DNA from 3 places in the Paenibacillus sp. S-38 genome. Region 1 is predicted to be linked to each of the others. Evidence: riboswitches for the same ligand, from Rfam matches in the RefSeq annotation. Region 1 holds a riboswitch; each other region holds the start of a gene.
What was found. A riboswitch is a leader RNA that binds a small molecule or an ion and turns the genes downstream of it on or off. The one in region 1 is predicted to bind cyclic di-AMP.
Positions count from the first base shown of each region.

Region 2: linked by a shared signal. The riboswitch ahead of ACP26L_RS34480 (C40 family peptidase) and the one ahead of ACP26L_RS27655 (NlpC/P60 family protein) in region 1 are both predicted to bind cyclic di-AMP.
Region 3: linked by a shared signal. The riboswitch ahead of ACP26L_RS09075 (APC family permease) and the one ahead of ACP26L_RS27655 (NlpC/P60 family protein) in region 1 are both predicted to bind cyclic di-AMP.

Region 1 is NZ_CP187970.1:6,311,777-6,315,046, reverse strand. It holds gene ACP26L_RS27660 (transglycosylase domain-containing protein) at 1-1,212, shown strand, start outside; cyclic di-AMP (ydaO/yuaA leader) riboswitch at 1,640-1,781, shown strand; gene ACP26L_RS27655 (NlpC/P60 family protein) at 1,782-2,672, shown strand; gene ACP26L_RS27650 (ROK family protein) at 2,892-3,270, shown strand, end outside.
Region 2 is NZ_CP187970.1:7,870,393-7,873,662, reverse strand. It holds gene ACP26L_RS34490 (FAD-binding domain-containing protein) at 1-277, opposite strand, end outside; gene ACP26L_RS34485 (deoxyribodipyrimidine photo-lyase) at 379-1,107, opposite strand; gene ACP26L_RS34480 (C40 family peptidase) at 1,255-1,728, opposite strand; cyclic di-AMP (ydaO/yuaA leader) riboswitch at 1,733-1,867, opposite strand; gene ACP26L_RS34475 (hypothetical protein) at 2,145-2,966, opposite strand; gene ACP26L_RS34470 (M1 family metallopeptidase) at 2,983-3,270, opposite strand, start outside.
Region 3 is NZ_CP187970.1:1,904,421-1,907,690, forward strand. It holds gene ACP26L_RS09075 (APC family permease) at 1-1,743, opposite strand, end outside; cyclic di-AMP (ydaO/yuaA leader) riboswitch at 1,912-2,076, opposite strand; gene ACP26L_RS09080 (family 14 glycosylhydrolase) at 2,318-3,270, opposite strand, start outside.

The sequences.
Region 1 (3,270 bases):
CTCCTGAAGGAGATCGGGATCGACCGGGGGCTCGAGTTCGGCCGCAAGGCCGGGCTGCCGCTGCAGGAAGCGGATCGTACCCTTGGGATTGCGCTGGGCGGTATGAGCAAGGGCACCTCCCCGCTGCAGATGGCGCAGGCCTATACAATGTTTGCCAATAAAGGTAATCTCGCCAAGGCGTATGCGATCCGCAAGATCACGGATGCGCAGGGCAATCTGGTCGGCCAGGAAGCGCAGCCGGTGCTTGAGCCGATGCTCGACCCGGGTGCGGCTTATACGATGACGAGGATGCTGGAGAAGGTCGTCACGGAAGGGACCGGCCTCAGTGCGAGGATGGACAGGCCGGTGGCCGGCAAGACAGGGACGACCCAGCTGCCGGACACGCCGGAATTCAAGGACCGCCGGGGCAGCCAGATCGACGGGTCCAAGGATGCCTGGTTCGTCGGCTATACGCCCGAGATTGTGGCGGCCGTGTGGCTCGGCTATGAGAAGACGAACAAGGATCACTATCTGACGACAACCGGAGGCAAATACCCGGCCGCCTTGTTCAAGGAGGTGGTCAGCCGGGCGCTCAAGGATGTGCCGGTGACGGCTTTTGCCAAGCCGGAAAAATACCGCGCCTATGCCGGGGGCCGCAAGCGGGTTAACGGCGAGAACGCGCCGAAGTATGCGGAACGGTCCGGGGAAAGCGAGACCGCCGCAGCAGAAGCGCCGGCCGCTCCCGCTGCGGCAGCGGCACCTCAGGATTCCCCGGGAAATACGGGGAATCCTGAGGGAGCCCAGGCCCAGGCGTCTACGGCGACGGCTGCCAAAGGCGAGGTACGGCCGGCGGAGGCCGGTGCCGCGAAGGAGCAGACCGGCGGCCAGCCTGCGGCTGAGGGCGGCACGCCGAGCGGCGGCGCCGCGCCGGCAGCGGGCGGAGACGCCGGCACGGGTGGAGCTGCCGGCTCAGGCGGAGCGGCGGGCGGCACCGCGCCGGCAGCAGGCGGAGACGCCGGCACGGGCGGAGCGGCGGACGGCACTGCGCCGGCAGCGGGCGGAGACGCCGGCACGGGTGCAGCGGCCGGCGCAGGCGGAGCGGCGGACGGCACCGCGAAGCCGGCCGGAAGCGAGCCCGCGCCGCAGACGGCGGGCGGCGGAGAAGCGGAGGCGCCGGCACCGGAGGCGGCGGTAGGCGAGGCGGTGGATACCGGCACAGGCACGACGCCGTAGCGGAGGCGGGATCAGCCCGCAACGCATGCCGCGTGCACGGGGCCCCAAGCGCCCTGCGCCATTGATGCCGAGGCAGCCTGCACACTCTACGGCGGAACCCTGTCTGTCAGGGTGAAGACTGGCTTCTATGTAGCTCCATCCCGTCCGGGAACGACAGCTTGGTCTTTTGCCCATACTTAGCCGGACAACCGCTCGACAGCGGATGTGATGCTAATTTATCCAACCTCTACTTAGGTTCTATGACCATTATCTATGGTTTGACCATCACTATGATAGATCGCCTGCTCACCAAGCGGCGGTCTATTTTATTTTGAATAATTTGTTAAAGTTGTGTCGAAAATCGTAAACCTCGCCGATATAAGGAAGATATTAGGAAATCCACTGTTTCATGGTTTGAACATCACAAAAAGGCTGTGCTAGTCTAATAAAAAAATACAGGCCGAATCCAGTTCAGCAAAAGATCTGGTACGGGGGATTCTTCACATGGGGTGAATGTTCGGTTTATCGAACTAGGGAGCAGCCTCTTCCGAATCCGTCAACTAACCTCGGAGGCCGCAGGAGGAATCAGGTTGAATCTTCGTTTTTACCGAAAGCTTGTTTTGTCGTGCGCATTTTCTGCCGTAGGCGTGCTTGGGATGCTTCATGCCCAGGGCGCGGAAGCGGCCACCAATGTTAAAATTCAAATCAACGACAGTCTCGTTCCATTTCCGGAGGCCCAGCCCTTCATCGATAACGCCAATCAAATGCAGATTCCGCTGCGTGCTCTGACCGAAGAGCTTGGCTATCGGATCGGGTGGGAGAAGGACGGGGACGTTGTTAAAGTCACTTTAAAGAACAGCAGCCAGACCATCGCCCTTCAGACGGGCAGCCGTAAGGCGGAAGTGGACGGAAAGTCCGTCCAACTGGACTCTGCGGTTCAATTCTTGAACGGCAGCGTGTATCTTCCTCTGCGGTTCGTCTCCGAAACCTTCGGTTACCGCATCCAGTGGGATGCCGACAACCGCATCGCGATCATCAACCAAGACGGCCGGTATCATGCGCCGGCCTGGTACAAGCCGCAGATTGCGGCCGGGGCCGTGCAGCAGCCGGCGCAGGCAACGCAGACCCTGCAATCGTCGATCCTCCAGACGGCGTCCAAGTACATGGGGACGCCTTATGTCTGGGGCGGCAGTTCTCCCGGCGGATTTGACTGCTCGGGGTTTGTCGGTTACGTATTCGCCCAGTGGGGGACCAAGCTTCCCCGTACCTCGGTTGAGATGTACCAGTCGGCAGGCACCGCGGTTACGGATCTGCAGGCAGGGGATCTGGTCTTCTTCGCCGAAGGCGGCCGTGTCTCCCACGTAGGGATCTATACCGGGAACGGCCAGTTCATCTCGGCGGCCAGCTCCACGGGTGTCTCGGTAGCCAGCATCACGACAGGTTACTGGGGCAAAAAGTACGTGGGAGCCAGACGCGTGTAAGGACTTATATCATTCTTTCATTAGAAGTGCAGCCAAGCAAAGGACTCGCCGTGGGCGGGTCCTTTTCCTTTTGTACGTAGAAGTCCGGATAAACCACGCAAGCAGCTCCACCTTTTTAATCTAACAAAATTCCATGTTTTCAACCCATAATTCCATTAATGGCAGAGGGCCTGAGGAGTACACTACTATGCAGAAAATGATACAAGGGGGACCCTGAGGATGGAGAACTATATCATTGGGATTGACTTGGGCGGCACGAATATCAAATCGGCTGTTTTCACTTCGGCGTTCAAGCCGGTTATCGAACGAAGCGATCTTACGGAGGCCGCTTTGGGGCCGGCGCATGTGCTGAACAAAATCAAATCGATCCTAAAGATGATGCTTGTGGAGGCAGCAATCGATCTAAACTCGGTGCTGGGCATGGGGATGGGGATTCCGGGGCTGCTGGATCCGCAGGAGGGAATTTCCATTTTTTCTCCCAACTTTCCACAGTGGGAGAATATCCACGTGGTGAAGGAGATGCAGCGAGAGTTCCCGTTTCCAGTATTTATCGATAATGATGTTCGCGTGAATTTGTATGGGGAATGGTTGTTTGGCG
Region 2 (3,270 bases), 1.6 Mb from region 1:
GGTTCAGCGCATTGTCGTAATCCGCCAGCTTGTACCGGAAGCAGCGCTCGCCGTAAGGGAAGGGGCAGAGCAGGTTCTTCGTCAGGAACATGGCGGTGATCATCCGCAGCCGGTTCGGCATCCAGCCGGTCACGTTCAGCTCGGTCATCGCCGCATCTACGATCGGGATGCCCGTGCGGGCTTCCGCCCAAGCCTGGAAGCCGTCTTCGGGCAGCACCGACAGATCGTACTCCTGCTCGTAGCGGTAGAACAGGGGGTCCAGCCTCGACTGGTACAAATAAAAGTCCCGCCAGGCGAGCTGGCGCAGCCACGGCTCAACACCGGCGCTGCAGTCCAGCAGCCGCTCGTAGACATGCCGGATCGAGAGGGCCCCGGTGTTCAGGTGCCTTGAGAGACGGCTGGTCTCCCCGCAGTCGAACCGGTCGCGCCCCTGCGCGTAGCCGGACAGCCGCTCGCTGAGAAAGTCCTCCAGCGCCGCTTCCGGTTCGCTGCCCTGCGGCTGTAGCCGGCAGGAGTCCAGCGTCTCCTCCAGTTCCCGCGGCAGCGGGAAACGCTCCGCGAAGCCCTCCGCCAGCGGCAGGGTCTGCAGCCTGCCCACGGTAACAGCGGAGGCCGGGCGGAAATGCTCCCGCAGGTACTCGCGCACCGGCGATAGTACGGCGTGAACACCTTGTACGGCTCGCTGCGGCCGGCATGACGGTGGAAATCGCGCAGGTCCGCCAGGGCCTGCTCGTCCAGAGCGGTGACACGCACGCCCCGCGGGGCCGCCGCTTCCCGCAGGAGGCGGTCCCGGGTCAACGCGTAAGGCGTATGGTCCTCGTGGAACACGAGCTCGCGGATCGCGTGGGCTTCGAGCAGCGCGCCGACCACGGAGGCCGGCTCGCCGCAGAGCAGGTGCAGCCGCTGCCCTTGGGCGGCATACAGGGACTGCAGCCGGGCGGCGCGGGCTAGGAAGCTGCGGCCGCTGTGCTCCCGGTGGCGGTCCCTGCGCAGGAGGAACGGGTCGAGCACGAGCACGTGCAGGGAGGGCGACCCGCAGGCATGGATATAATCGAAGGCGGGCAGGTCGGCAGTCCGCAGGTCTTTGCGGTGCAGGAAGAGAATCATGGGTCGAGGGCTCCTTTCTTGGACGGCGTGCTTGTACTTACCCACGCAACGACAGAAAGCCTCTTGGGCTTGTCCGGCCCGCGAACGGGAGGAGGCCCAAAAGGCTTTCTTCAATAAAAGTAGTAAGGATGGGTGACGCCGCAGATGTTACTTGTCGGTCATGAGCTGCTCGTAGGCAGCATCGGAGAGGACGCGACGGGCGGTAACATACCTTTTGGCGTAATAGCCGTCACTGAGGTTCGTGATTGTTACGCCTTGATTCGTGGCGGAGTGGTAGAACTTGCCTTCACCAACATACACGCCTACGTGGGAGATGCCTTTGCCGTCTGTGTTGAAGAACACGAGATCGCCGGCACGAAGATTGTTCTGGTCCACCCAAGTGCCCATAGCAGCTTGGCCCTTGGAGGTGTGAGGCAGGTCGACACCGAATTTGGCGAATACCCAGGCCGTGTAGCCGGAGCAGTCGAAGCCGCCGCTCTTGGTGGTGCCGGACCATTTGTACGACGCGCCCAAGCCATCGTTGACCGCTGCGCTTAATGGGGTTTCCGCGTAAGCGCTGCCGACGGAAATGCCGCAAAACAAAGATAATGCGAGTGTGAGTCCTACAAGCTGCTTTTTCAAAGAAGTTTCCCCTTCCAAGTGCCTACGAGGTTAGCTGAAGGGTTCGGTTGAAGGTTCCCTATGATCACTCTGAAGCGAGATCAATTCACCCAAAATGGATCCCCCGTTTTCTGAGACAGAAATTCGGCAAAATATTCATTTTTTATTACCGAGTAACTATATTCGAGTAAGTTCGAGTTTCTCCTGCTTGTGTCACAAAGTTGTCACAAACCCGGCGTTTAAAGTGAAACCTTTTGTTTATAGACAGAATAAGGATTGCAAGCGCATACATAAATTTCCGGAAAAGGGTGATTTTCCGGCGTTTACGGCATGTTTACATGGGGATGTCGAAAATACAAAAACACCGCTCCCCATGCAGCAGCATGGAAAGCGGCGTTTCAATTCGAGGCATAGGGGCTGTCCGGGCTTTTCGTTCATCAGGCTTTCTCGAGCCACAAGGCATATTGGGTGCCGATCGCCCATACTTTGAAGAACATTTGGATCAGCCGGTACGCCTGGTAGCCGATCAGGGCCAGGAAGCCGGCCCAGAGGTAGCTGGAGGCCATGACCGCCGCCGAGATCAGCAGGGCAAGGGCCGCCACGGCCGCTCCCGCGGCGACGATGGCGGGCAGATGACGGACGACGAAGATCAGAGCGTAGAGGGACGAGCGTCCGGCTGTCTTCGCAATCTGCAGGAAGAGGAAGAGCAGCTGCAGGAGAAAGATCCACAGGATGAAGAAGACCAGGGGAAGCAGCAGCGCCTTGCCGTAAGACAGGTAAGAAGAGTGCTTCGTATACTGGCCGGCCGCGTAGGGGAGCAGCCAGTACAAGGGAGCGAGCGTCATCAGCAGCTGCAGAACGTAGAGTGAGAAGAAGGGGACGCTGAGCCGGCGTACTCCCTCCACGAACCGGTAGCCTGCATTCAGATCGCGGTTATGCAGCGAGTAGAGTACCCCGGCGTTCAGCACCGGATGCAGCACCATCCGCAGGGCGAGCAGCCCCAGCGCCCACCAGAGGTAGGGCTGGAGAAGGTCGGTTTTCATCAGCTGGAACTGTCCCTCGATCCAGAACAGCTGAACGGCCTCCCGGGGAAGCACTTCCCCGGGGTAACGGTGCAGGAGGGGCAGAACGACCGACTGGATCAGCTTGTAGAGCAGCACGCCCCAGGCCAGATGATAGATGAAGAGGGCGATGACGGCAAAAGGCTGCTTCCAGGCGATCGACCAGCCGTGGGCGATCCGGCTTCGTAAGGCATTCATCTTCGGTCATCCTCCTTTACCATGCGATCCAGCCGGAGAGAACCTCCAGAATCTTAAGCACGCTGAGGTTCCAGCGGACGGACAGCTGCGGATCGACCTCGGTTTTCATGAACGAATTGATCCGTTTGTTCTCCAGCACGATCGTATACTGCGGGTCGATCGATACCCAGGCGAGAGGTGTGGGATGATTGAGCTTGATAAGCACCTCGCTGTCGCCGCCCCCCCAGGTCTTGTCGAGCTGCGTGCCGTCCGTGAAGTGGAAGCGGACCGGAACGCCTTGGACCGAACCGCCCTGGCGGCGGAG
Region 3 (3,270 bases), 3.8 Mb from region 1:
GTTGTGCAGGATGTTGTGCCAGCCTTTCTTCGGAATGAACTGCGGAATGACAACGGTCACCTGATAATTGGATTCGGCTGCTTTGCGCTGCACGGTATCAATGAATTTGGTCAGCGGGTGGATAATGCTCCTGTAGGGGGAGTGCAGGCTGACCAGTCTGACGTCCGGCTGCCATTTCTTCCACTTTTCCTCGAACTCCGCCTCTTCTTCTCTCTCAAAGGGAACGTGAACAGCGATGATCTGGTGCGGATGAAGCGACTTTACGTAATTAAGCGAATTCTCCACGACATGAGTCATGCCGGCTACGGGCAGAATCATAACATTGCCCTCAACCGTCAGTGCAGGCTCACAGGTAGAAAGCCGCAGCTGGTCTCCCACAGCCTCGTAGTGCCTGCGAATCCGATAGAACAAATAAACGATCAGAGGAAGGAAGATCAGAACCGGCCATATCTGCGTGAACTTCGTCAAAAAGAACATGATCGTGACGAGCAGGCTGATCAGGGCTCCAGCCGAGTTAATCAGCAGTTTGACCGCCCAGCCTTCCGGTTTTTCCCGGATCCACTTCATCATCATTCCCGTCTGGGACAGCGTGAAGGGAATGAATACACCGACCGCATAGAGCGGGATGAGATGTTCGGTTTGTCCTTTGAAGACAACGATCAGAAGAATGGACAGAACCCCCAGAATGATAATGCCGTTGGAATACCCGAGCCGGTCTCCCCGGATGGTGAACATCCGCGGAATGAACTTATCCTTGGCCAGATTCACAGCTAGCAGCGGAAACGCAGAGTAGCCGGTATTGGCGGCCAGAATAAGGATCAGAGCCGTCGTTCCCTGGATAAAGTAGTACATGAAATTCCGTCCGAAGGTCACTTCGGCGATTTCAGAGACCACCGTTACATCAGGCCGGGGCATTACGCCGTAGTAGTAAGCCAGGTAGACGATACCGGAGAACAGCAGGGCCAGCAGCAGCCCCATGGCGGTCAAGGTCTTGGCGGCATTCTTCGGCGCCGGATCCTGAAAGTTCGGGATGGCGTTCGAGATGGCTTCCACCCCGGTTAAGGCGGAGCTGCCCGACGCAAAGGCCCGAAGCAGCAAAAACAGGCTGATTCCCGCAACGGGCGTGCCCAGCGGGGCATGCAATCCTGCCGGGACCTCTCCCGCGGATATATGCAGCAGGCCTACTCCGATGAGGATGAATAAGGCGAGTACGAATAAATAGACCGGATAAGCCAGGATCGAAGCGGATTCCGTTACACCCCGAAGGTTAAGGATCGTGATGAAGATGACGAACACGGTCGCGATCAGAACGGTATGCGTGTGCAGGCTTGGGAAGGCGGACGTGATGGCATCCGTCCCTGCGGATACGCTGACGGCTACGGTCAGGATATAATCGACCAGCAGAGAGCCTCCGGCGATCAGGCCGGGGTAGGTACCGAGGTTTTCCTTCGATACCACATAAGCTCCTCCGCCGTGGGGATAGGCAAAAATAATCTGCCTGTAAGACAGGATAAGCGCGGTCAGCAGGATGAGCACCCCAACCGCAATCGGAAGGGAGTACCAGAAGGCCACAGCCCCCAGGGTCATCAGCACGATCAGGATCTGCTCCGGCCCATAAGCTACGGACGAAAGGGCATCGGAGGAAAGAATGGCGAGGGCCTTCAGCTTGTTCAGCTTTTGCTCCCCTAATTCATTGGACTTTAAAGGACGTCCGATCAGAAATCTTTTAATGGAAAGAAGCATACCGGTCACCACCCATGATAAAAATTGCTCACGCGGGAAATTAGTTTTATATTACCCCAGTCCGTTGCGTTTGATATTCGTCCTCCTACAGTTTCAGTTGACAGCAAATGTGGGCACAGCAAAAAACCACAGGGGGGTCTCCCTGCGGCTGCAGCCGGCACGGCAGTCTCACCTTCTCTACGTACGCTTACGAGGTTAGCTGACGGATTCGGGCGCTTAGAGTCGCCCTACAGCAGCGCCATGTGATGGTGCTGCCGATTCACCCCGTGACGAAATGCTTCGTCAGAATTGGTTCCCCCGTTTTCCTCTACGGAAATTCAGCGTGAATATGAGTTGCAAATTACATCCAGATCATAATCCCGTTGGCCGGCCGGTGTAAAACGCCGAATTCGTCCAAAAAACCGGAGCATGGGCGCTTTTGTTCCATGGTACCGCATTCATCTCCTTGTGTCTTAGACCGTTTTTATTTTACGCTGTGACAAAAAACGGCAGAGCCGATTGGGGCTCTGCCGCTTCATGGATGAATGGGAGGGGAACAAGGCAGCCACTTCTGCCGGGATCCTCTCTTAAGGTCTTACCAATTGATTGTATAGGTGCTTGCTGCCGTTGGGCCGGTCAGCACGTTGTTCGAGCCCGGTTCCCAAGTGACGGTGCCGGCGGAATTCTTGACGATGGCCTTGAACTCATAGCTGCGCCCGGAACCGATGTAAGCCGTGCCTCTCCAGTCAGCCGTCGTGCTGTTGTACGTCAGCTTGATCGGGTAGACGCCGGTCGTCCAGTTGCCCATCTCCCAGCGGGAGCCGGTCACGTAGACCGTATCACCGGATGCGGCCGGTGCGCCTTTGACGACAAACGTCACAGCAGCCGGCGTCATGGCAATAGCATCGCGGAAGGAATTCAGCAGGGACGTAGCGCTGCCGTCCGCATTCACGAGACTGGACATGCGAAGCAGGGTGAAGCCCGAGAAATTGTAGTTGAACAGCATCTCCGCCACGTTCTGGTACTGTGCGGCATCCCCGATGGCCAGCGCGTTCTCGCCGTTGAGTCGAATGCCCTTCTGGTTCGCGAGATTGGCAACCTGGATCACAAGCGACTTCGGAGCCGAGTAGTAAGGAGCGGTATTGGCCTGGGCGTCCGTCATCTCAAGGCACGTGAACGTCAGGTCCAGCTTGGCGGTCTTGAACGCGTCGAGCAGCGTGCTGTAATTATAGTAGCCTGCACCGTATTCCGCGGAGTGCGGCATCGTCGGGTTGTTCATCTGCCAGTGCACACCGGAGATCTTCGCGCCGACCGGCACGCCGAAGACGGAGTCGAAGCGGCTGTGGGCCTTGGCGCCGATCGCTTTTACGTGCTTCTCGAGTACGCCTTGGTACCAGGCAAGGAAGTCTTTGCCGTAGTTCGACTTATAGCCGTTCGTGAAGAAATTATCGCCGTCGCTCGGCGGATTCACGTCGGCGAACGAAGCGAGAGAGGTGCCCCAAGCGGTGTTCAATGCGCCGACCGTGCCGTACTTGGTCTGCATTGCGG